Regions from separate parts of the Hydrogenophaga sp. BPS33 genome, predicted to be linked through region 2. Evidence: predicted binding sites of a transcription regulator. Region 2 holds the regulator's gene; each other region holds the start of a gene.
The links. Region 2 encodes FNR, which switches genes on or off when oxygen is low (the NO sensors DNR and NnrR bind a similar motif). Its sites were predicted from a motif close to TTGATNNNNATCAA; they were not measured.
Positions count from the first base shown of each region.

Region 1: the regulator FNR is predicted to act here: its motif matches at 5,033-5,046, upstream of F9K07_RS15685 (hemerythrin domain-containing protein).
Region 3: the regulator FNR is predicted to act here: its motif matches at 6,790-6,803, upstream of F9K07_RS15150 (universal stress protein).

Region 1 covers NZ_CP044549.1:3,385,041-3,392,872, forward strand. The annotation lists gene F9K07_RS15655 (thiamine pyrophosphate-dependent dehydrogenase E1 component subunit alpha) at 1-675, shown strand, start outside; gene F9K07_RS15660 (alpha-ketoacid dehydrogenase subunit beta) at 693-1,724, shown strand; gene F9K07_RS15665 (biotin/lipoyl-containing protein) at 1,721-1,969, shown strand; gene F9K07_RS15670 (hypothetical protein) at 1,975-2,625, shown strand; gene F9K07_RS15675 (universal stress protein) at 2,670-3,116, shown strand; gene F9K07_RS15680 (hypothetical protein) at 3,241-3,840, opposite strand; gene F9K07_RS15685 (hemerythrin domain-containing protein) at 4,290-4,871, opposite strand; gene F9K07_RS15690 (trypsin-like peptidase domain-containing protein) at 5,151-6,536, shown strand; gene argF (ornithine carbamoyltransferase) at 6,678-7,679, shown strand; gene arcC (carbamate kinase) at 7,681-7,832, shown strand, end outside.
Region 2 covers NZ_CP044549.1:3,592,063-3,599,894, forward strand. The annotation lists gene aceA (isocitrate lyase) at 1-275, opposite strand, end outside; gene F9K07_RS16710 (DMT family transporter) at 593-1,516, shown strand; gene F9K07_RS16715 (sulfite exporter TauE/SafE family protein) at 1,513-2,184, opposite strand; gene hemN (oxygen-independent coproporphyrinogen III oxidase) at 2,206-3,585, opposite strand; gene fnr (fumarate/nitrate reduction transcriptional regulator Fnr) at 3,706-4,425, shown strand; gene F9K07_RS16730 (hypothetical protein) at 4,510-4,731, opposite strand; gene F9K07_RS16735 (nitrogen fixation protein FixH) at 4,733-5,026, opposite strand; gene ccoG (cytochrome c oxidase accessory protein CcoG) at 5,056-6,486, opposite strand; gene ccoP (cytochrome-c oxidase, cbb3-type subunit III) at 6,524-7,441, opposite strand; gene F9K07_RS16750 (cbb3-type cytochrome oxidase subunit 3) at 7,438-7,605, opposite strand; gene ccoO (cytochrome-c oxidase, cbb3-type subunit II) at 7,623-7,832, opposite strand, start outside.
Region 3 covers NZ_CP044549.1:3,286,611-3,294,442, forward strand. The annotation lists gene F9K07_RS15130 (bifunctional acetate--CoA ligase family protein/GNAT family N-acetyltransferase) at 1-2,038, shown strand, start outside; gene F9K07_RS15135 (response regulator) at 2,144-2,857, shown strand; gene F9K07_RS15140 (PAS domain S-box protein) at 2,850-4,919, shown strand; gene F9K07_RS15145 (Crp/Fnr family transcriptional regulator) at 4,930-5,727, opposite strand; gene F9K07_RS15150 (universal stress protein) at 5,871-6,692, opposite strand; gene F9K07_RS15155 (hypothetical protein) at 6,880-7,254, shown strand; partial or broken gene F9K07_RS15160 (alcohol dehydrogenase catalytic domain-containing protein) at 7,275-7,783, shown strand.

The sequences.
Region 1 (7,832 bases), 210 kb from region 2:
GGCAAGGGAGGCCATATGCACCTGTTCGATCTGCCACACCGCTTCAGTTGCAGTGGCATCGTCGGCGCGAGCATGCCACCGGCCTGCGGCGCGGCGCTGGCCGCCAAGATGACCGGCAGCGGTGCAGTGGCTGTGGCCTTCTTCGGCGAAGGCGCGGCGAACCAGGGCGCGTTTCACGAGTCGCTCAACCTCGCGGCACTCTGGATGCTGCCGGTCGTTTTCGTGTGCGAAGACAACCGCTGGGCGATCTCGGTTGCCAAGGAAAAGGCCACGTCGGTGGCCTCCAACGCCAGGCGCGCCGTGGCCTATGGCATCGAAGGCGTCGAAGTCGATCACAACGACGCGCTGGCGGTCTTCCAGGCAGCAGGGCCGGCCATACGCAAAGCCCGTGAGGGCGGTGGCCCCACCTTGATCGAGGTAAAGACCGATCGCTACATGGGCCACTTCCAGGGGGATGCCGAGGTGTACCGCTCGAAAGCTGAAGTTCCATCCCTGCGCCAGCACGACCCCATCCGCGTGCTGGAAGCCAGCATGCGCAGGCAAGGCGATCTCGACGATGTTGCGGTGGAGCGCTTGCGCACGCGAGCGCAAGCGCAGGTCACCACCGCGTTCGAGTTCGCACGCGCCAGCGCCTACCCTGCCGCTGAAGAGGCTCTTCAGCACGTGTTTGCCTGAATCCCGGGAGATCGATCATGACGCAACGCAAGCTCACCATGGCCCAGGCGATCGCGGAGGCCATTGGCCAGGAAATGGAACGCGACCCACGGGTCTTCGCCATGGGCGAAGACATTGGCATTTACGGCGGCATCTTCAGCGCCACGTCGGGGCTGCTGGAGCGCTTCGGGCCAGAGCGCATCCGCGACACGCCGATCTCTGAAACGGCCTTCATCGGCGCGGCCACCGGCGCCGCGGCCGCCGGCATGCGGCCCATCGCCGAACTGATGTTCGTCGACTTCTTTGGTGTCTGCATGGACCAGATTTACAACCATCTGGCCAAGAACACTTACATGTCGGGTGGCGCGCTCAAACTGCCAGTGGTGCTGACCACCGCCATCGGCGGGGGCTATGGCGATGCGGCACAGCACTCGCAGTGTCTTTACTCAACCTTCGCGCACATGCCCGGACTCAAGGTGGTGGTGCCTTCGAACGCATACGACGCCAAAGGCCTGATGATCCAGGCCATCCGCGACGACAACCCCGTGCTGTACATGTTCCACAAAGGCATCATGGGGCTGCCGTGGATGCAGTACCACGAAGGCGCGACCACCGAGGTTCCTACGGATGCGTATACCTTGCCTTTCGGCCAGGCGGCCGTGGTTCGGGAAGGTCGCCACGTGACGATCGTGACGCTTAGCCAGATGGTGCACAAGGCGATGCTGGCGGCCAGGACGTTGGCGGCTGAAGGCATCGAGGTCGAAATCATCGACTTGCGCACGCTGGTGCCGCTGGACACCGCAACGGTGCTGCGCTCGGTCGCCAAAACCGGTCGTCTGCTGGTGGTGGACGAGGACTATCTGAACTTCGGCTTGTCGGGAGAGATCGCGGCCGTGGTGGCGGAGCACCTGGACGACATCGAGCTCAAGGCGCCGGTGCGGCGGCTCGGTGTGCCGGCAGTGCCGATCCCTTACAGCCCGGCACTCGAACCGCAGGTCATCCCGTCGATCAACCGCATCGCAGAGGTCTGCCGTGCGTTGGTCGATGCCAAGCTGAAAGCTGCCGCATGAACGCCGATGTTGTTCTGCCGGAACCCGCTTGGGAAGGCATTGATGCTGGCGTCCACGCGCTGCTCGACAGCTGGTTGGTGCAGCCGGGTGCCCAGGTGCAGGAAGGCGATGCGCTCGCCCACGCCGTGCTCGTGAAGAGCACGCTTGACGTGGTCGCACCGGTGTCGGGTCGCCTGGCGGAGCAGCTCGTGGGCGCAGGTGAAACCTTCGCCCGCGGGCAGCCCGTCGCACGCATCGCGGCGTAACCACCATGAAGCGCGCTCGTATCTGGACCGGGATCGACCGGCGGGCCTCACTCTCGCTGGGGCGTTCCATGCGCGGGCTGCAGACAGCCGCCTTGCTGCCGGTCCGCTTGCGGATCACTGGCGGCGGTGCGGTGTTGCGTGGCCCCTGGATGTTGCGCTGCGCAGTGCGCCTGCCCAGAGAGCATGAACTGCTTCGCGGCGGGCCGGCGCAAGCAGCCCGCTGGCTCGGAGGTGTACACGTCAAATGGCTGCGCCGCATGGGCATGGCCCATGTCGAGTGCTACGAAGGCCCTGTCCTGGAGCACTGGTCGTGCTTTGCGGGGCGGGTACCAGGCGAGGTGGTGATGCACCGGCAGAAGATCACCGGCATTGCACAAACCTGGCGACGCCACGACGTGCTGCTGACCTCAGGGACGCTGCTGTCGGCCGTGCCTTGGTCGCTGTTGTGCGACGCCATGCACCGCAGCAGGCTGTTCGAAGCGGACGCACTCAAAGTGCGGGCCATTGACGTGCAGCAATGTCTTGGCTCCCTCCCTCCCCAACCCTGGGCCGAAAGCCTGTTTGTCACACTGAGCGAGGCATTGCTCAGCGCCCAACCGCTTGCACCCAACGCAAGCGAAATCAGACCCATTGCGCACAGCGGATGTGACCGCTGACCCCGCCCTTTGATGTCCCCCCCTCACCCTTGAAAGGTCTCGCCATGTCGTACAAACGCATCCTGGTTCCCATCGATGGAAGCCCAACGTCTACCAAAGCACTGGTCGCGGCACTCGAATTGGCCCGTGAAAATGATGGCCGCGTGCGGTTGATGTACGCCCTGGATGAACTCGCGCTGATCAGCGGCTTCGAGTACTCGGGCGAGCTGATGAAAGCCGCCCGCGAGCAGGGCCAGAAGGCACTGGACGATGCGCTTGCAATCGTTCAGTCGTCGGGCGTCGAAGGCGATACCCGTCTGATCTCAACGCCAGGCAAGCGGCTCGGCGAGGCCGTGGCGGAGCAGTCGTCCGACTGGCAGGCAGACCTTGTCGTGGTCGGCACGCATGGCAGACGCGGCCTGAGCCGTGTGGTGCTGGGCAGCGGCGCAGAAAGCGTGCTGCGTTTGGCCATCGTACCGGTGCTTGTGATCCGCGGGGACGACAAGTCCTGATGCGCTCCCCATGTTTTTGACAGGACGCGCCACGCGCAAGCTGAGCGCGCCTGTTTTTGGCCTCGTCGCGAACGCTGGCGCCTTGCTTTCCGGGGCCAGCCTTGCTGAAAACTCCGCGTTGTTCCTACGCGTTCTTTCCTGAACGCTTCAGAGCCTTGCTTGCTGCATCCTTGGCGGACTGCGCGGCGTCGCGTGTTGCCTTTTCGGCCTTTTCGAAGGCTTCGCGTGCAGCGGCAGCGGCCTTTTCAGCCTCTTCCTTGCCCTTCTGCACATCGGCTTTTGCCAGCTCCTTGGCACGCGCAAGGGCTTCGCCGGTGGCATGCGCCGCGTTCGCCATTTCCTGCTGCACGCGCAGGATTTCTTCTCGCGCTTCGCCCCGTGCAGCGTCGGCCTCCACCTTCCACCGCCGTGCCGCATCGCGAGCGGCTTCGTCGGCTATGTGCGCGAGCCGAACGATCATCTGCGTGGTGCGTTGGGACCAGTCACCCACGGCGGCCTTGCCGCGTTCGGCAGCCGCCTTCGCGTGCTCGGCCATTTGTTGCGCGGCCAGGTCGGCCTTTCGCAGCCTGCTCGCGTCGGCGGGTTTGGTGTCCGCGGGCTGCGTGGCGACAGGCCCCTGCGCGGCCGACGGCTGTGGTGTTGGAGCGGTCGGGTCGGACGCCGCATGGACGGTGCCTGCCAGGAAAAAGACGGCGCACGCGATGAGTGAGGGCTTTGCTGTCATGGTGAATTCTCCGCATCAAAAGAGAAAACGATAGGCGCTTTCAGCGTGCGACAACTTGACAAGCATCAAGTCCGGCGAGCGTCAACGCGCATAGGGTTGGAGCAACGCATGAAGGAGCTCAAAATGTACCCACGCATTCTCTTTCCCCGTCGCAGGGAGACCGCTCACAGGAATCTGTGGGTGCGGCATTTTCGAATCCACCGTGTCGTGGCACTCCTGGCCACAGGTGGCTTGCTCTGCACAGCCGTGATGGCCCAGAACCGTGGCCAACTGCTCTACGAAACGCATTGCATCGCCTGCCACTCCGCCCAGATGCACTGGCGTGACAAACGGCTCGCCCAAGACTGGGGCAGCTTGCGTGGGGAGGTGCAACGGTGGCAGGCAAACGCTGCGCTGAACTGGACAGAGGAAGACGTCACCGATGTGTCGCGCTATCTGAACCAACACTACTACCGCTTCTCGGAGCCGGCGTCTCCGGTGGCCGCCGGGGTACCGATGCGCCAAAGTAGCGTGCCGTAATCCTCAGCCAGCGCCACGTTCACCGGAGAATGCCCATGGCTGCCGAAGGCTTCGTCCAGGTCGGCCCAGTCCTCTTCCGTCAATACGCGCTCGGCCAGCGGCAACACCATCTCTTCCTCCAGACGCATGTGCTCGAGATAGAAGTCGACATAGGCCTTCATCGCGGCCTCGAATGCGCGGCGCCGCCGCGTGCCCAGCATCTCGAAAGCCAGCAGGGCGTGCTCGACGTCGCGAATCTTCCGACCACCGTGCTCGTGCTCATAGTCGAGCTGGTCGAGCAACTCGCGTTCCTGCGGCGCACGCGCACGAAGCTTGGGGAAGAAAATCTCCGATTCCCTGCGGTGATGCTGCTTCTCGGGAAAGTCATCCAGGTAGAAGAGCGTCGCGCGCAACGTATCGAAGTCGGGCATCGATTCAGCCTCGCGGTGCCGCTCCAGAAGCTCCAGCACCGATCGCAGCAATGTCGCGAGCGAAGCGTGCTCGGAAGTGATGACACGGATTGTCTGGCGCATGGCTGTCCCCTCTGGATCCCCGTTCGTGTTCGGGCCAGTCGCCCATCGGGCGAGCGCCCTCGGCAAGTCGCTGGCCACTGTAAGTTCCCCCATCGGGTTGAACATTGATACAGCGCAAGATCTCCCTCACTGGCGCCAGCGGCCCCTGTCATCCCGATGCATTGAGCCATGTCAAAGCACGCCGTGGAGGAACACGTATCTTCGATTCCATTCGTATCGGAGAACGTTTTGAAATGCACATGGCCCGCTTCGCACATTGGCGGGAACGCTTCCCGGTGGATGGGCGCTGCGCTCGGGGGAACGGCGTTGCTGCTCTGCGCGCTGGTGGTGGGCCCTTCCCCGGTGCGGGCGAACGATCTGGTCGATGCTGCGCCGGCCTTGTCGGTGGGGTTCACACCCAACTACCGCGCGATCGTGAAACACGCGGGACCTGCGGTGGTCGGTATCGTGGTGGAAGGGGTGCGCACGCCATCAGCGCTTGAGCTTGTGTCCGATGCGGGAGCGCCTGCGCTGCTTTTCAAAACCCCTCTGCCCTTTCACGGCCAGGGATCGGGCTTCATCATCAGCGCCGACGGACTGGTGCTCACGAGCGCGCATGTGATTCAGGGTGCCCGACGGATCACGGTGCGCATGAGCGACCGCCGCGAATTTCGCGCCCAGGTGGTGGGCAGCGACAGCGTGACGGATGTGGCGGTATTGCGCATCGGGGCCCGGGATTTGCCGGTTCTGAGGGCGGGGGCGATAACGCAACTGCAAGTTGGCGACCCGGTGGTGGCCATCGGCGCGCCGTTCGGCCTGGAACAGAGCGTCTCGCACGGTATTGTGAGTGCCATGCGACGCTCACTGCCTGGTTTGTCCGCCGTGCCACAGATTCAGACCGACGCTCCCGTGAACCCGGGCCACTCCGGGGGACCACTGCTTGACGCAAGTGCCTCGGTGATGGGCATGCTCGCGCAGATCTACTCGCTCTCCGGCGGCTATGAAGGTCTTTCGTTCGCCGTCCCCATCGATGTGGTGCTGCGCGTCAAGGACAACATCCTTGCCCACGGACGCATGGCGCACGGCTACCTGGGTGTGACGATGCAGAACCTGAGCCTGACGCTGGCCAGCGCCTTTGGTCAGGAGCGGCCCCACGGGGCGCTGGTGGCGGGCGTGGACGTGGGCAGCGCTGCCGAAACAGCAGGGCTGAAAGTGGGCGACATCATCACGGCTGTCAATGGTCAAACGCTCGGTCACGCCAGTGAGCTCACCGGCCATCTGGGCGTGGCATCTCCTGGCGATCGGATGCGTCTGACCGTGTGGCGTGCACGGACGTCGCAAGAAGTGGTGGTGCGCCTTGACGAAGCGACGGATCTCGATGAGGTGGACAGCGCCGATGCGGCCACTTCCGCCAAAGAGCCGCAAGAGCTGGGTTGGCGGCTACGAGCGCTGTCGAATCAGGAGCGCAATCTGCTCGGCGTGGCCAGTGGCGTCTGGGTCGATGAGGTCAGCGCCGTCAGTGCGCAAGCCGGGTTGCGCGCGGGCGATGTTCTGCTGGCAATCAACCTCAAGCCCATCCTGTCCACCGACGATGTGGACAGGGCCGTGCGGGAACGCCCGCTGCAACTGGCGCTGCTGATCGACCGCGACGGCACGCGCATGTTCATTCCACTCGCGATGGAATGACGCGACACAAAAGCTCTGTCTCATTTTCCGTCCTTTGCGCGTCCTTGATACTTGTCAAGGTGCAACGGCAACGTCAAGTCCAACATGGAAAGGGATGCTGCGCACGCCCCTCGACAGAACCTGGCCCACGAAAGACACACCATGGCATTCAACCTGCACCAACGCTGCTTTCTGACGCTGCGCGATTTTTCTGCCGGCGAGATCGGCTTTCTGCTCAAGCTCGCGGCCGATCTGAAGACCGCCAAAACCACGGGCACGGAGCAACCTCTGCTGCGCGGCAGGGAGATCGCGCTGATCTTCGAAAAGGACTCCACCCGCACCCGCGTCGGCTTCGAGGTGGCGGCCCACGACCAGGGCGCCACCGTGACCTACCTGGGTCCATCGGGCAGCCACATCGGCCACAAGGAGTCGATCAAGGACACGGCGCGCGTGCTGGGGCGCGTGTACGACGCGATCGAGTACCGCGGCTTTGGACAGGCGGTGGTCGAGACCCTGGCCACATGGGCCGGCGTGCCGGTCTACAACGGGCTCACCGACCAGTTCCACCCGACGCAGATCCTGGCCGACTTTCTGACCATGCGCGAACACAGCGAGAAACCGCTGCGCGACATGGCCTTCTGCTTCCTGGGCGACACGGGCAACAACATGGGGGCCACGCTGCTGACGGCAGCCGCCAAGATGGGCATGGATGTGCGCCTGTGCGGGCCGCAAAGTCTGTGGCCAAGCAAGGACATCGTCGATGAGGCGCTATCGCTGGCCCAGGAGAGCGGAGCTCGCATCCTTCTGACCGAGGACGTGGCCGCTGGCGTGAAGGATTGCGACTTCCTTTACACCGATGTCTGGGTGTCGATGGGCGAACCCGAATCGGTCTGGGCCGAGCGCATCCGGCTGCTGCTGCCTTACCAGGTCAACGCGCAGACGATGGAACTGACGGGCAACCCGCGCGTGCGCTTCATGCATTGCCTGCCCGCCTTTCACAACACCGAGACCGAGGTGGGTGCGCAGATTCACAAGCTGCACGGCATCAGCGCGATGGAGGTCACCGACGAGGTGTTCGAGAGCCCCGCGTCCATCGTGTTCGACCAGGCCGAGAACCGCATGCACACCATCAAGGCGGTGTTGGTGGCGACCCTCGGAGGCTGACATGGCACGTGTCGTGGTGGCTCTGGGCGGCAATGCGCTGTTGCGACGGGGCGAACCCGTGAGCGCGTCGACCCAGCGTGACAACATCCGCCGCGCCGCGAAAGCGCTCGCGCAACTCATGGGCGAGGGGCACCAGTTGGTCATCACCCACGG
Region 2 (7,832 bases):
CCAGCCTTGGCCTGTTGCATCGCCTGGCCGGCGGAGATCGCGCCGAAGGCGTTCACATAGCCCTTCTTGGCACCGCCGTTGACCTTGTCCCACAGCTTTTCGGCGCCACGCTTGGCCAGCGTGTGCTCGATTTGCATGCTGCCGCGCAGGCGCACCACGTCGGCCGCGCTGTAGCCACGCTTCACACCTTTCCACCGGGGGTTGGTCGCCCAGTCTTTTTCCAGGGCATCGATCTGCTGCTGACGGCTCAGTTGCTCGGTGAGGGATTGGGGCATTTGAAGACTCCTTGAGGTTGATGAAACAGCCCGGCAAGCTTGCATGCAATGGCGATGCCGTTGGACAGACTTTAAGTCTTATAGAAGACCATGAGAAGCTCTTATGTCTTATATAAGAGAAAAAATTTCTCATTGTTTTTAAAGGATATTTTCGACAAATATCTCAATGCAAAAATCGTTTTCTTACATTGAGAAAATTTCTTGCGCCGCAACATTCTGTAATTTCACATTGAGAAAAGAAAATCTCTCATTCTGAAAAATGACACAGCACTTGGGGCATCATGCGCTCCAGTTCAGTGCACTCCCATGACATCGCCATGACTTCCCCGAACCGTGGATGGGCCTACGCCAGCCTGGCCTTGAGCATGTCGCTGGTCGGCAGCTACGTCGCACTGTCCAAACCGCTGGTGCTGGTGTTTCCGGTGTTCCTGCTCGCCTGGCTGCGCTTTGGCATCGGCGGCGTGGCGATGTGGAACTGGCTGCGCAAGCCGGCGCACGAGCCGTCCCTGTCGCGCCGCACACGTGTGCTGTTGTTTCTGGAATCGTTCCTGGGCAACTTCCTGTTTTCCGTTTGCATGCTGTTCGGCGTGAGCATGACCACCGCCGTGGCGGCAGGTGTGGTGATGTCGTCCATCCCCGCGGTGGTCGCCGCGCTGAGCTGGGTGTTCCTGCGCGAACGCCTGGGGTGGCGAAGCGCGGCCGGCATTGCCTGCGCGGCCATCGGCATCGGACTCTTCTCGCTGCAGAAGGTGGACGCTGGCGCGGCGGTCGACCGGGCGGGGCCGTTCGGCATGGATAAGGCCTTGCTGGGCAATCTGCTCGTGTTCGCGGCGGTCGTGTGCGAAGCGTCCTATGTGGTGATCGGGAAACTGCTCACCGAAGGCCTGGGACCCAAGCGGATCTCGGCCATCATCAATCTCTGGGGATTCGCCCTGGTGACGCCCTTGGGCCTGTGGGCCGCCTGGTCGTTCGATTTCTCCACGGTCGCCCTGCCCGTCTGGGCCTTGCTGGTGTTCTACGCGCTGGCCGCGAGCGTGTGGACGGTATGGCTCTGGATGACGGGTCTCAAGGCGGTGCCGGCTTCGCAGGCGGGCGTTTTCACGGTAATGCTGCCGATCAGCGCCGCAGCGATCGGGGTGTTGTTCATGGGCGAACGGCTCACAGGCATGCAGGGTGTCGCGTTCGGCATCGCGCTGTTGGGTCTGGTGTTGGCGACCCTGCCTGAACGCACGTCAGGCTAAGCGCACCACAAACCGGATGGATGCGCGACGCCCATCCAGAGTGCCCAGCCCGAGGTCGCCATCAACGCCAATCCGGCGAGCCGGATACCCCAGCCACCGGAGCGCGCGCCACGCAAGCGCAGCAGCAACCACGGCCCGGCCAGCAGCGACACCGAGGTGCCGAGCGCGAACAGTGCCATGACGGCCGCGCCCTCGAACGCGTGGGCCGTCAACGACGCCACCAGCAAGGCGGAGTACAACAGGCCGCAGGGCATGAGCGCCCACCCCAGGCCCAGCACGAACGGCGCGCGCGGCCCCAGCGCGGCCATCGTGGGCCTGGCCTTGCGCCACACGGCCTGCCCCAGGTTCTCGATCCAGGCGGGCTGGCGCGCACGCCACAGCAACGCCATGCCCAGCAGCAGCGCCCCCACATGGAACATGGTCCACACCGGACGCAGCACCGCGGTGTTCGTGCCCAGCCACGCCAGCCCCTGCACCGAGCCCGCGGCAAAGGCGCCGAACAGCGCGTAGCCGGCGATGCGGCTGAGCTGGAAACTCAGCAAGGCTTGCGTGCTGCGCGCCCCCGCCGCTCGGCCCACGCCCGCGCACGCGGCACCGCACATGGCCACGCAATGCGGGCCGCCCACCAGGCCCATGAACAACGCGGTGATCGCCATCGAGGTTTGCATGCTCGGACGCGTTCGCGCGGGTCAGATGATGCGGGAGAAACGCGCCCGGTCACGATCTGCCTGCAAGTGGCGGTCGAACACCATGGCAATGGCGCGCACCAGGAACCAGCCGGTCTCGGTCACCTGCACGCTCGCGTCGTCCAGGCGGATCAGGCCCTCGTCGGCCAGCGTTTTCAGGGCGTCCATCTCGCGAGCGAAATAGCGCTTGAAATCGATCAGATGCCCGAGTTCGATCGACTCGAACTGCACCTCGCCCTGGCACATCAAGGCCATGATGACCGCGCGCCGCAGCAGGTCGTCGCGCGTGAGGGCCAGGCCGCGCACCACGGGCAGGCGGCCCTGGTCGAGCAGGTCGCGGTATTCGTCCAGCGTCTTGGCGTTCTGGCTGTAGGTGGCGCCGATGCGGCCGATGGCAGAGACACCCAGCGCGATCAGGTCGCAGTCGGGCTGGGTGCTGTAGCCCTGGAAGTTGCGGTGCAGGCGGCCTTGGCGTTTGGCCACGGCCAACGCATCGTTGGGCAAGGCGAAATGGTCCATGCCCACATAGACGTAGCCCGCGTCCATCAGCGCGTCGAGCGAGAGGGCCAGCATGCCGAGCTTGTCGCTCGGGCTGGGCAGCTCCACGGCGGAAATGCGCCGCTGCGGCTTGAAGCGCGCGGGCAAGTGGGCATACCCGTAGAGCGCGATGCGGTCGGGCCGCAGCGTGTTCACCTGCGCCAGCGTGCGCGCGAAGGACTCCGGCGTTTGCAGCGGCAGGCCGTAGATCAGGTCCACGTTCACCGACTCGAAGCCGATGCGCCGCGCGGCCGCCACCAGCGCGAACACCTGCTCGGCCGGCTGCACCCGGTGCACAGCTTTCTGCACGGCCGGGTCGAAGTCCTGCACGCCAAAGCTCAGGCGGTTGAAGCCCAGGCGCGCCAGGGTCTCGAGACGTTCTTCCGTGACCGTGCGCGGGTCCACCTCCACCGAGTACTCGCCGCCCGGCACCAGCGTGAAGTGACGCCGCAGCATGGTCATGAGGTCGCCGAGTTCGGCGTCTGACAGGAAGGTGGGGGTGCCTCCGCCCAGGTGAAGTTGCGAGACGTTCTGGCCTTTGCCGATGTGCGCCACCTGCAGCTCCACTTCACGCGCCAGGTAGCGCAGGTACTCGGTCGCGCGCGAATGGTGTTTGGTGATGACCTTGTTGCAGGCGCAGTAGTAGCAGACCGACTCGCAAAACGGAATGTGCACGTAGAGCGACAGCGGCAGCGCCATCGAACCGGCCCGGCGCTGCTCCAGCGCCTGGACGTAGTCGCTCTCGGTGAACGCCTCGACAAACCGGTCGGCGGTGGGGTACGAGGTGTAGCGCGGGCCGGGAACGTCGAACCGGCGCAACAGCTCCTCGGAAATGGCGTGGCTCAAAATGAAATCTCCATCAAGGCCCTCACTGTGCGGCAGACTGGGCTGCCGCCCCTTGATCTCGGTCAACAAGTGCCCAGATCGCATTTCGCCCCCAATGCTTACGGGGGTATGCTTCGCCCTATGGACGCCCAAAGCATCAAAGTCGCCTGCTCGAGTTGCAACCTGCGGGAGCTGTGCCTGCCCATGGGACTCAACCCGGGGGAAATGGACAAGCTCGACGCCATCGTCTCCAAGCGCCGCCGCATCCCGCGCGGCGCCGCGCTCTTCAACGTGGGCGACAAGTTCACGTCGCTCTACGCGGTGCGTTCAGGGTTTTTCAAGACATGCGTCACCACCGCCGATGGCCGCGACCAGGTGACCGGCTTCCAGATGACGGGCGAGATCATCGGCTTGGACGGCATCGTGAACGACCACCACTCGTGCAACGCGGTGGCGCTGGAGGATGCCGAGGTCTGCATCATGCCGTTCGACCAGGTGGAAGAGCTTTCACGCGAATTCACCACGCTGCAGCACCACGTGCACAAGATCATGAGCCGCGAGATCGTGCGCGACCACGGCGTGATGCTGCTGCTGGGCAGCATGCGCGCAGAAGAGCGGCTGGCGGCATTCCTGCTGAACCTGGTGCAACGGCTGCACGCGCGGGGGTTCTCGCAGTCGGAGCTGGTGCTGCGCATGACGCGCGAGGAGATCGGCAGCTACCTGGGCATGAAGCTGGAGACGGTCAGTCGAACGTTCTCGAAGTTCGTCGACGACGGCATCATTGACGTCAAGCAGCGCTACGTGCGCATCAAGGACACGGACGGCCTGCGCCGCATCGTGAACCCGCAGCCCTGTGGATGATGTCGCTTCGCGGGTCGCTGCCCCCCCCAAGGGGGCTGATCCGCCTTGGGGCGGCCCGGCGGCGGATCGCGTCCCTTCTCCATTTCAGTCTCGCGCCAGCCACACGCTGAGCGCGCCCGAGAGCGCCGTCACCGCCCAGAACACGAAGAACGCCACGGTGTAGACCATCTGGCGCGAGCCTTCGAGCGGCTGGCCGCCGAGCCAGTGCAGGTCGCCCGGGTCGACCATCGCGAACACCAGCATCTCCAGCAATGCGGCAGTGAGGAAGGTGGGCCAGGCGATGCCCATCCATTGGCGCACGTTCATTTCATCGCTCCTGCGGCACGACGGGCGAGGCCGCGTGGTTGCGCGCCTGGTGGGCGGGCTGCAGCTGGATCAGGGCTTCGTCACGCGCCTGGCCTTGCAGCACGGAAGCCGCCGCGCGGTCGCGCTCGAAAGCGGTTTTGTCGAGCACCGGGTCGGCATGGGTCACGGCAATGTAGACCATGACGAGACTGGCCAGCACCACGATCAGCGGGCCACCTACCACCAGCCACATTTGCGGCACGCGCCACCAAGCCACGCTCGGTATCTGGACGGTGGGAGAGGACGATGGGTTCACGCGAGCTCCTTCAAAGACGGAAAACAAGTTCAACGCGGCACGAGGAACACGGCCTTTTCGGACACGTGGATGCCCTCGTCGCCTGTGGCGCGGATGTCGAAGCGGATCGGATGCGATCCGCTGCTGGCCGCGTCCGGCGGGATCTGCACGCGCACGGCCACGGCGCGCACTTCGGTCGACAGCACCTCGACCTCGGCCGGCGTGTCCAGCGCGATGCCGGGCAGGCCCGAGACCTGGATGGCATAGCGCTGCGGCAATTCGGTGGCGTTCATGATCTGCAGGCGGAACACGTTCTCGATCCGGCCCTCTTCCACCATGCGCGCGAGCGCCCCCCGGTCGCGTATCACGTCGACCTTGAGCGGCGTGCGCAGGAACAGGCTCAGGCCCACCGCGATCGTGATGACACCCAGAATGGCCGTGTAGACCAGCACGCGGGGGCGCAACGCCCGGCGCAGCATCTGGCGCGTGCCCCAGCCTTGCTCAATGCCGTTCTGCGTGGAGAAGCGGATCAGCCCGCGCGGGTAGCCCACCTTGTCCATCACGGTGTCGCACACGTCAATGCAGGCAGCGCAGCCGATGCATTCGTATTGCAGGCCGTTGCGGATGTCAATGCCGGTCGGGCACACCTGCACGCACAGCGTGCAATCCACGCAGGCACCCAGGCCCAGCGCCGTGGGGTCGGCCTTCTTCGAGCGCGCGCCGCGCGGCTCGCCGCGTTGCTCGTCGTAGGTGACGATCATGGTGTCGCGGTCGAACATCGCGCTCTGGAAGCGCGCGTAGGGGCACATGTACTTGCACACCTGCTCGCGCAGGAAGCCGGCGTTGCCGTAGGTGGCCAGGCCGTAGAAGAAGATCCAGAACCACTGCCAGGGCCCGAGCGCGGCGGCCATGGAGAGCGCGCCCAGTTCGCGGATGGGCGTGAAGTAGCCCACGAAGGTAAAGCCGGTCCACAGCGAGAACACCAGCCACAGCGCGTGCTTGAGCGAGCGCTTGGCCAGCTTCTCGGCCGAGAGGCCCGCACGGTCGAGCTTCAGGCGCGCGCTGCGGTCGCCCTCCACCCGCTTCTCGATCCACAGAAAAATTTCGGTGTAGACCGTCTGCGGACAGGCAAAGCCGCACCACAGACGCCCGGCCACGGCGGTGAACAAAAACAGCGCCAGCGCCGAGATGACGAGCAGGCCGGTGAGGTAGATGAAGTCCTGCGGGTACAGGACGAGGTTGAAGATGTAGAAGCGGCGCGCCTCCAGATCGAACAGCACGGCCTGGCGGGCGTGCCACTGCAACCAGGGCAGACCATAGAACACGATCTGCGTGAGCCAGACCATGATCCAGCGCCAGCGCGAGAACAGGCCCGAGACCGAGCGCGGCTGGATCTTCTCGCGCGCGGCGTACAGGGACACCATCACCTCGTCGTCGGCGGGCACTGCGACGATGGGAATGGTGGCTTTTCGATCGGTCATGAAGGATTCTTCTCGCGCGCGTCGGTCGGTCGGTCGATCAGTTGGGCGCTGGCGACGCCTTGTTCGACATGCCCCACACATACGCGCTCAACACGTGGATCTGGTCGGCATTGAGCTTGTCAGCCTGGGCCGGCATCTGGTTGTTGAAGCCCTTGGTGATGGCCCGCACCACGGCCTCTTCGCCCCAGCCGTGCAGCCAGACCTTGTCGCTCAGGTTGGGTGCGCCCATGGCGGTGTTGCCCTTGCCGTCCGCGCCATGGCACGCCGCGCAGGCGGCGAAGGCGGGTCGGCCCAGAGCCGCGCGTACCGAGTCGTGCGGGCTGCCCGAGAGGCTGAGCACGAAGTGGGCGACGTTGCGCACGTCTTCGGGCGAGCCCACGGCCGCGGCCATGGGAGGCATCACGCCCATGCGCCCGGAGATGATGGTGGCCTTGATCGTGGCCGGGTCACCACCCCAGAGCCAATCGCCATCGGTCAGGTTGGGAAAGCTGCGCGCGCCGCGCGCGTCAGAGCCGTGGCAGGTGGCGCAGTTGTTCATGAACAGGCGCTCGCCGATCGCCATGGCCTGTGCGTTGCCCGCGAGCTGCTGGGGCTCCATGCCGTTGAATTGCGCGTACAACGGCGCGATCTCTTCGGCTCGCTTGGCCACTTCGTTCTGGTAGCGGCTGCCGGACGTCCAGTTCAACATGCCCGGGTACTTGCCGTACATGGGGTACAGCAAGCCGTAGAGCAGCGAGAACACCACAGTGATGATGAAGAGATAGACCCACCAGCGCGGCAGCGGGTTGTTCATTTCGCGCAGGTCTTCGTCCCACACGTGGCCGGTGGTGTTGTCGGCCGTGGCCTTGACCTTGGCGGTGCCGCTGACCCACAGCAGCACCAGGCACGCCAGGATGCTGACCAGCGTGAGGCCGGCCACGTACCAGGACCAGAAATCGCTCGTAAAGTCGCTCATGAGGGTTCTCTCGTGCTGTCTTGGGGCGCTTCGTCGCGAAACGGCAGCAGGGCCGCGTCGTCGAAGCGGGCCTGGTTGCGCCGGGACCAGGCCCAGACAACGATGCCCAGGAAGGTCAACAGGCTGATCACGGTGACAGTGCTGCGCAGAACGTTGATGTCCATGTGTGCTCTCCAGGTGCTCACTTGATTGCGGTGCCGAGCACCTGCAGATAGGCGATCAGTGCGTCCAAGTCGGTCTTGCCTTTCACCTCGTCGCTGGACGCGGCGATCTCTTCGTCGGTGTACGGCGCGCCCAGCGTGCGCAGCGCTTGCATGCGCCTGGGCAGGCCGGCCGCGTCCACGGTCTTCTTCTCCAGCCAGGGGTAGGCCGGCATGTTGGACTCGGGCAC
Region 3 (7,832 bases), 310 kb from region 2:
CATGTCCGCCGCGCGCGCGGCAGCGCGCAACAAGCCGGTGATCGTGGTCAAGGCCGGGCGCGCGGGCCATGGTGTGAAAGCGGCGGCGTCCCACACCGGCGCGCTCGCGGGCTCCGACAAGGTGTACGACGCGGCCATCCGCCGTGCCGGGATGCTGCGCGTCGATACCCTGCAGGAGCTGTTCATCGCCGCGGAAACCCTCTCGCGGTTTCGTGGCAATTCGTGCGCCACGCTCAGCATCATGACGAATGGCGGCGGGGCCGGTGTCATGGCGGCCGATGCGGCGGCCCACCAGGGTGTCGTGCTCAGCGAACCCGGCGCAGCCCTGATGGCACAGCTTGATGCCGTGTTGCCCGCCCATTGGTCGCGTGCCAATCCCATCGACATCATCGGGGACGCTCCCATCGAACGCTACACGCAGACCCTCTCTGCGCTGTTGGCCGACGAGTCGGCCGGCGCCGTGCTGTTCCTGCATGCACCTACCGCCATCGTGCGCAGCGAGGACATCGCGCGCGCCTGTCTTCCGCTGGTGCGCGCGAACACCGATCGGGTGATGAGCGCCTGGCTCGGCGAGGACGCGGTGGCCCAAGCCCGCCGGCGTTTCCAGGAGGCTGGCGTGGCCGACTACGCCACGCCCGAAGAAGCGGTGCGCGCTTTCGCGATGTTGCAGACTTACCGGCGCAATCAGGCCACGTTGATGGAAATGCCCAGCGCGGGCCCCACGGTCACACCCGACCTGGCGGCGGTACAAGCCAGCCTGGACGCGGCCATGGCCCAGGGGCGCGAATGGCTGGACGAGCAGGACGTCCGGGCATTGCTGGCGGCATACGGCATCGCCACCGTGACCTCGGCGACAGTGGCAGCCACGCCGCAGGCGGCGGTGGAGGCGGCCCATCGCCTGGGTTACCCCGTGACGCTCAAGATCCTCTCGCCCGACATCACGCACAAATCGGATGTCGGCGGTGTGCGGCTCGGGCTGGACAGCGACGTCGCCTTGACCGACGCGGTCAACGCGATGCTGCAGGCGGTGCACGCCGCCCGGCCGCAGGCGCGCATCGACGGATTCACGCTGCAGACCATGGTGCGGCGCCCCCACGCACACGAATTGATCGTCGGCGCCAGCGTGGACCCCGTGTTCGGTCCTGTGCTGCTCTTCGGCCAGGGCGGCACGGCGGTGGAGGTCATCGACGACACGGCCATGGCCCTGCCACCGCTGAACCGGGCATTGGCGCGAGAACTGGTCTCGCGCACCCGCGTGGCCAAACTGCTGGCAGGGTACCGCGACCGCCCGCCTGCGCAACTCGACGCCCTGTGCGACGTGCTGGTGGCCGTCTCCCGGATGCAGGCCGATCTGCCGGCGATGGCGGAGCTGGACATCAATCCGCTGTGGCTGGACGAAGACGGCGCGCTGGCGCTTGACGCGCGGGTGCGGCTGTCCCTGGCACCCGTGTCGGGTGCCTCGCGCTTTGCCATCCTGCCCTATCCGACACAGTGGGTGCGCGAATGCCTCTGGGACGGGCGAAAGCTGCTGATTCGCCCGATCCGGCCAGAGGACGAGATGCAGCACCGGCGCTTTCTCGAATCCCTTGCCCCGGAAGACGTGCGCCTGCGCATCTTCTATTCGCGCCACGACCTCCCGCGCAGCGAGCTCGCGCGCCTCACTCAGATCGATTACGACCGCGAGATGGCCTTCGTGGCCGAGGCCGCTGACGAACAAGGCTCGCCTCAGACACTGGGCGTGGCGCGCGCCCTGAGCGATCCGGACGGCGTGGAGGCGGAGTTCGCCATCATCGTGCGCTCCGACCTCAAAGGCCGCGGCCTGGGTACCCTCCTCTTCGAGCGGCTCATCGAACACGCAAGGCACCGGGGCACATGTCGCCTGGTTGGGTTCGTATTGCACGAGAACACCCGCATGCTCAGTCTGGCTCGCGCCATGGGCTTGCGGGCCGATCCTGGCGATGGGAGCGATCCGGGCACCGTCCGCATGGTCCTGGACATGAAGGACTGCCCTGCTGCGGCCCCCGCAGCGAGGGAGTAACCCCTGCGACGCAAAAAGCAAGCCTGGCGAAAGCTGGCCGTGCTACGCTTTCGGCCGATTTGGTGTTCACGGTCGGATTGGCGCAATTTTTTGTGTGTACCTCGCATGAAATCAGCCCCTCATATCGCGGTGCTCGACGATGAAGTCGACATCACACAGCTCTTGGCCAATTACCTGCCGAGCCACGGATTTCGCGTGTCGCAGGTTCATGACGGGGATGCCCTGATTCGGCTCATGGAGCACGATCCCGCCGATCTGGTGTTGCTAGACCTGGGCCTGCCCGGCGAGGACGGCTTTTCCATCGCGCGGCGCCTTCGGGGCCGCTGGCAGATCGGCCTCATCATCGTCACGGGCCGCGGCGATGCGGTCGACAAGGTCGTGGGCCTGGAAGTGGGTGCCGACGACTACGTGACCAAACCGTTTGACTTGCGCGAGCTGGTGGCACGCATCAAGGCCGTGCTGCGGCGGCTGCTCGCTCATCCGCTCACCCCGCCCGCGGGTTCCTCGCTGCAATTCGCCGGCTGGCGCCTGGACGTGCAAGCCCGCAGCCTGCGCAACCCACAGGGCACCGATGTGGCGCTCACCAGCGGCGAGTTCGAGTTGCTCAGCGCCTTCGCCCAACACCCGGGGCGCGTGTTGTCGCGCGACTTCCTGCTGGAACACACCCGAGGCCGGGAGGCAGCGCCGTTCGACCGCACGATTGACGTGCAGGTGGGACGGCTGCGAAGAAAGCTGCAGGCGCAGCAGGGTGGCACCGAGATCATCAAGTCCGTGCGCGGTGCCGGGTACATCCTGGTGCCTCCCGTCGCCCATGGCTGACGCTGACACGCAACCGCCGCCACCGGGCGACGACACGGACGACGTCTTCAGGACGATCTTCCAGGCTTACCCCGATTCCTTGCTGGTGGTCGACAGCGCAGGCCTGATTGCCATGGCCAACGCCGCGGCAGCGACGCTGCTGGGCTACACCGTCGATGAACTGGTAGGTTTGCCTGTGGACGCGCTCGTGCCGCAGAAGATCCGTTCGCGACACGCTTCCTACCGCAAGGTCTACGGACAGGCCCCCACACCACGGCCGATGGGCCGCCGCATGGACCTGACGGCTCAGCGCAAGGACGGCACCGAGGTCATGGTGGAGATCGCGCTGAGTCCGCTGCAAAGCCATGGCCTACCTTTCGTGGTCGCGGCGATCCGCGACATCGGAGCCTATCCTCGCGTTCAGCAGGCCTTGCAACGCGCTCGCTACAGTGAGCATCTGGCTCAGTTGGGGCGCCTCGCCGTGGATACGCGAGACCTGCAGGTGATGCTGGAACACGTTCCCAGCATCATCACCACGGCGCTTCAGGTCGAGGTGGCCGCGGTCTGGCTGCTCGATGGCGAAGGGCAGGAGTTCGCCCTGGTCAGCGGCGTGGGGCTGCTGCCGGGAGAACACATCGGCACCCGCATGGCAAACACCCCCGACACGCCCCTGGGATACACGGCATCCCGTGCGGAGCTGTTGGTCATCCCGGACTACCGCCATGAAACCCGTTTCATCGTGCCGCCGCTGTACCTCGACAGTGGGCTGGCGAGCGCGCTGGCGGCGCCGCTGTCCGACCGAGGGCGCGTGATCGGCATGCTGTCTGTGCGCTCCAAGGAAGTGGATCGTTTTGGCGTTGAGGAACTGCGGTTCCTGGAATCACTCTCCAGCCTGCTGGCCACCAGCCTGCAGCGCGTGCAGTCGGAGGAAGCGCTCAGCCACTCGCAACGGATGGAGAGCGTAGGTCAACTCACGGGCGGCATCGCGCACGACTTCAACAACCTGCTCACCGTCATCCAGGGCAATCTGCAAGTTCTGGAGGAGTCGCCGACGCTCGCTGACAACGGCCATGCCCGGCAACTGGTCGGCGCAGCCACCAGAGCCACCCGCCGGGGCGCCGAACTCACCGGCAAGCTGCTGGCGTTTTCCCGCCGCCAGGTGCTGCAACCCACCGCCGTCGACACCCATGCCCTCCTGCAGTCGCTCACGGGCATGCTGTTGCGCACGTTCGACCAGCGCATCCGCATCGAGGTCGACGCGGCACACGGTGTCGCGTCCGTGCTGGCGGATCCCGTGCAGCTGGAGTCGGCCTTGCTGAACATCGCCTTGAACGCGCGCGATGCCATGCCGGAGGGAGGCACGCTGCGCTTCCATGTCGACATGTGCAACGGATTGCCGTTGACACTTCGGGAGGGGCAAGGCACGACGTCCGGCGGCAGCTATGTGGCGATTTCGCTTTCAGACACGGGCACCGGCATGGCGGAGAGCGTCAAGGAACGCGCCTTCGAGCCATTTTTCACCACCAAGGAGGCCGGTCGTGGTACGGGGCTGGGTCTGAGCACCGTCTATGGCTTCGTCCACCAGTCCCGGGGAGCGATCACGATCGACAGCAGCCCGGGCCGTGGCACCACCGTCACGATCTACCTTCCCGCCGTGCGCGAGGCCCCTGCCGTGGCCAGCGAGGACGAGGTGGTCGAAGCGCTGCCTGTGGGACTTCGGGTCATGCTGGTCGAAGACGATACCGAAGTGCGCAAGGTCGTTCAGTTGTTTCTGGAGAGCCTCCAGTGCAAGGTGGTCACCGCCGCGACGGCCCGGCAGGCGCTGGCCATCATGAAAGCGGAACCGCTGCCCTTTGGCCTGCTGTTGAGCGACATCGCGCTGGGCGCCGGCATGCGCGGAACGCTTCTGGCCGCCGAGGCGCAAAAGCAGTTTCCGCACCTGGCCGTGCTGTTGATGTCGGGCTTTCCCGTGAATCCGGTCGCTGCCGACGATGGGGACCAAATCCGCTGGGAGGTGCTTCGCAAGCCCTACACCCGGTCTGAACTGTCACGCGCGATGGCGCGCGCCCTCTCAAGCGCCTGAGAAGGCCGGCTCACTGCATCGCGACGGGCACCGGGGAGAGGTGGCGTTGCACGAAGGCGGACAAGGCGCTGACATCCGGAATCTGGACATCGCGGCGGCCCTGCGTGGCGAAGCCGATGACGTGGTCGCGCGCCAGGCGCGACAGTGCACGGCTGACCGACTCCAGCGTCATGCCCAGGTGGTTGCCGATCTCCGCGCGGGTCATGCGCAGGGTGATCTGGTCGGTGCGGATGCCGCGCTCGGCCAGCGAGCCCGCCCAACACAGCAGGAAGTCGGCCACGCGTGCCACGGCGGGCAGTGTGCAGATCGACATCAATGCCCCCTGGTCGCGGGCAAGGGCCAGACTCATCGCGGCATGCATCGCGTGCAAAACCGCCGGGCAGGACGCGCTCGCCTCCATCAAGGACTGGTACGGAATCACCCAGATCTCGCCCGTGTCCATGGCGATCGCGTCCGAGCCATGGTGTCCGTCTGCAATGCCGTCGAACCCGAGCCAGTCGCCACGGAAGTTCAGGCTGACCAACTGCTCGCGCCCGTCGGCCGCCAGGTTGACGATCTTGCACAGGCCCGAATTCAGGATGTACAGGTGGACAAACCGCTCGCCAACACGGTAGATGACGTCTCCCGCGTGAACGACACGGCGCTGGGGGGCGAGCTGCTGCCCCAGCAGACCCAGCATCTCCGATATCTGGCGGCCCGCCGCCAAGGGGGCCTGGGCGGGCGGCGGCGCTGCGTTGCTGCAGCCGCGCGCCAGCGGCGCGAATGGGGTGGGGTTCTTCGCTGGCAAAGCGCGCGCGATGGTGTGCATGGGAACTCCTGTCGTGTGTTCAAGAGGCAGGACTCCGATGCTAGGCACCGTCTGGAAACGCCGCGACAACGGACAGAATCGTTGCGTATCGCTCGGTGAACGATCGATGTCTCGTCTGTAACGGCGGGATCGGCCCTCGCGCGTCAGTGCGCCATCAGCACGGGCAGCGTCATGGTTTGCAGGATGGTGCGCGTCGCGCCGCCCAGAACCCACTCCCGCGCCCGGCTGTGACCGTAGCTGCCCATCACCAGCAGATCCGCGCCCAGATCCGCTGCCCTCGACAACAGGGCGTTGCCCATGTCGCGCTCCTCCGCCCCACCCGCGTGCAGGGTGGCGTGAACCTTTTGCGCGCCCAGATAGCGCTCGAGCGATCGCAGGGCGTCGTCAACGCCCTCCCCGTGCGCCACCACATGCACCTGAGCGGCGCGCTTCAACCACGGCATGGCGGCGGAGACGGCACGGGCAGCCTCCCGGGTCTCCTTCCATGCCACCAGCACCGTGCGGCCCACGGTTTCAACGCGGCCCGCGTAGGGCAGCACGAGTGCCGGGCGACCGCTCTGCACGAGCACACTGGGTAAAAAGTCGGCGGGCACTTCACCGTCGGCAGGGTCGTCTTCGTGTCGCTGCCCCAGGATCAGCAGATCGGCGTAAAGCGCCCGCTGCGCAAAGCCCCATGGTCCGTCCGCCAATGGCTCGGCCCAATGGAGCCGTGGGGAACCCGCCGCCGCCTTGACGAAGGTGGCATGCGCGCGGTCCAGGCCTTCTTTGTCAAGAGCCAGCAACAGCTCCACGGCAGCCGCCGCGCCTTCCACCGCATAGGGATAGCGCGTCAAGGAGGTCAGCATGCAAGGCTGGGCAATGACCTCGGCATCAAAATCTTCCGCCAATTGGCGGGCCACGGCGGTGCGAACGGCCGAATGTTCGGAACTGTCGATATGAAGCAGGATGGAGCGAAGGGCTTGCATGGAGAACTCCTTGATGGGATGCGAGGCAGGTTACGCCGCTGGCGCTTGCTGAGGCTTGCGCAACGTCAAGGTGCACGAACACCCTGTGCCGTCGGACTTGCGTTACGTCAAACCCCGTAGGGAGCGCGAGCTTTAAGGTCGGTCGTGCAGCCGTACACCTCCCACCACCCCGCGAACGGAGCAATCCATGTCCTTCCGCCATGCCGTGATCTGGATGGATCACCACAGCGCCCATGTCATCGAATTCGACGCCGAGCACATGCAGGAGCGCCACCACCGGGCCCATGACCACCCCACCCGCCAACACCGCAGCCAGGTGCGCAGCGAGCACGAGTTCTTTGCCGAGGTCTGCGATGCCTTGGCCAGCATGGAGTCCATCCTGCTGACCGGCGCTCACAAGGTGCAGGCCGATTTCCACCACTTCATCGACAAACATCGGCCGGCACTGCTGCCCCGGATCAGCGGTTGGGAAGTCGTGAACCACCCCACCTCGGCACAGTTGGTGGCATTGGCACGGCATCGTCAGCACCAGGCCGCCATCGGCCTGGCGACCAGACCCTGACCGCGGCGAAGGCAGCCATGATGCGCGCCATGGTGCTGACGCAATGCGGCCAGGCGTTGCGCCTGCAGGTGCGGCCGGTTCCGCAACCGGGTCCGACGGAAGTCCGTCTGCGTGTTCTGGCCTGCGCAGTGTGCCGAACCGATCTGCACATCGTCGACGCGGAACTGTCTGTGCCGCGCCTGCCCCTGGTTCCAGGCCACGAGATCGTCGGCATCGTCGAGGCGTTGGGCCGAGCCGTGAACACCCTTCGCGTGGCGCCTTGCGCTCGGTGCGCAAGGGTGGGCGCGTCGTGTGCGGCGGCATCCACATGAGCGACATCCCTGGCTTCCCGTACGCTTGGCTCTGGGAGGAGCGCCAGTTGCTGTCGGTGGCCAACCTCACGCGTGCGGACGCCATCGGGTTTCTGGCATTCGCCGCGGAGCATCCATTGCAGGTCGAGATCAGCCGGTATCCCCTGGAGCGAGCCAACGAGGCGCTGGACGACCTGCGGGCTGGCCGCGTGCAGGGCGCCGCGGTGCTCGAGCCGTGAGCAGCGGCAACAGGCTCGGCACGGTTTCGCTGGTGGACACCCGCCGCTC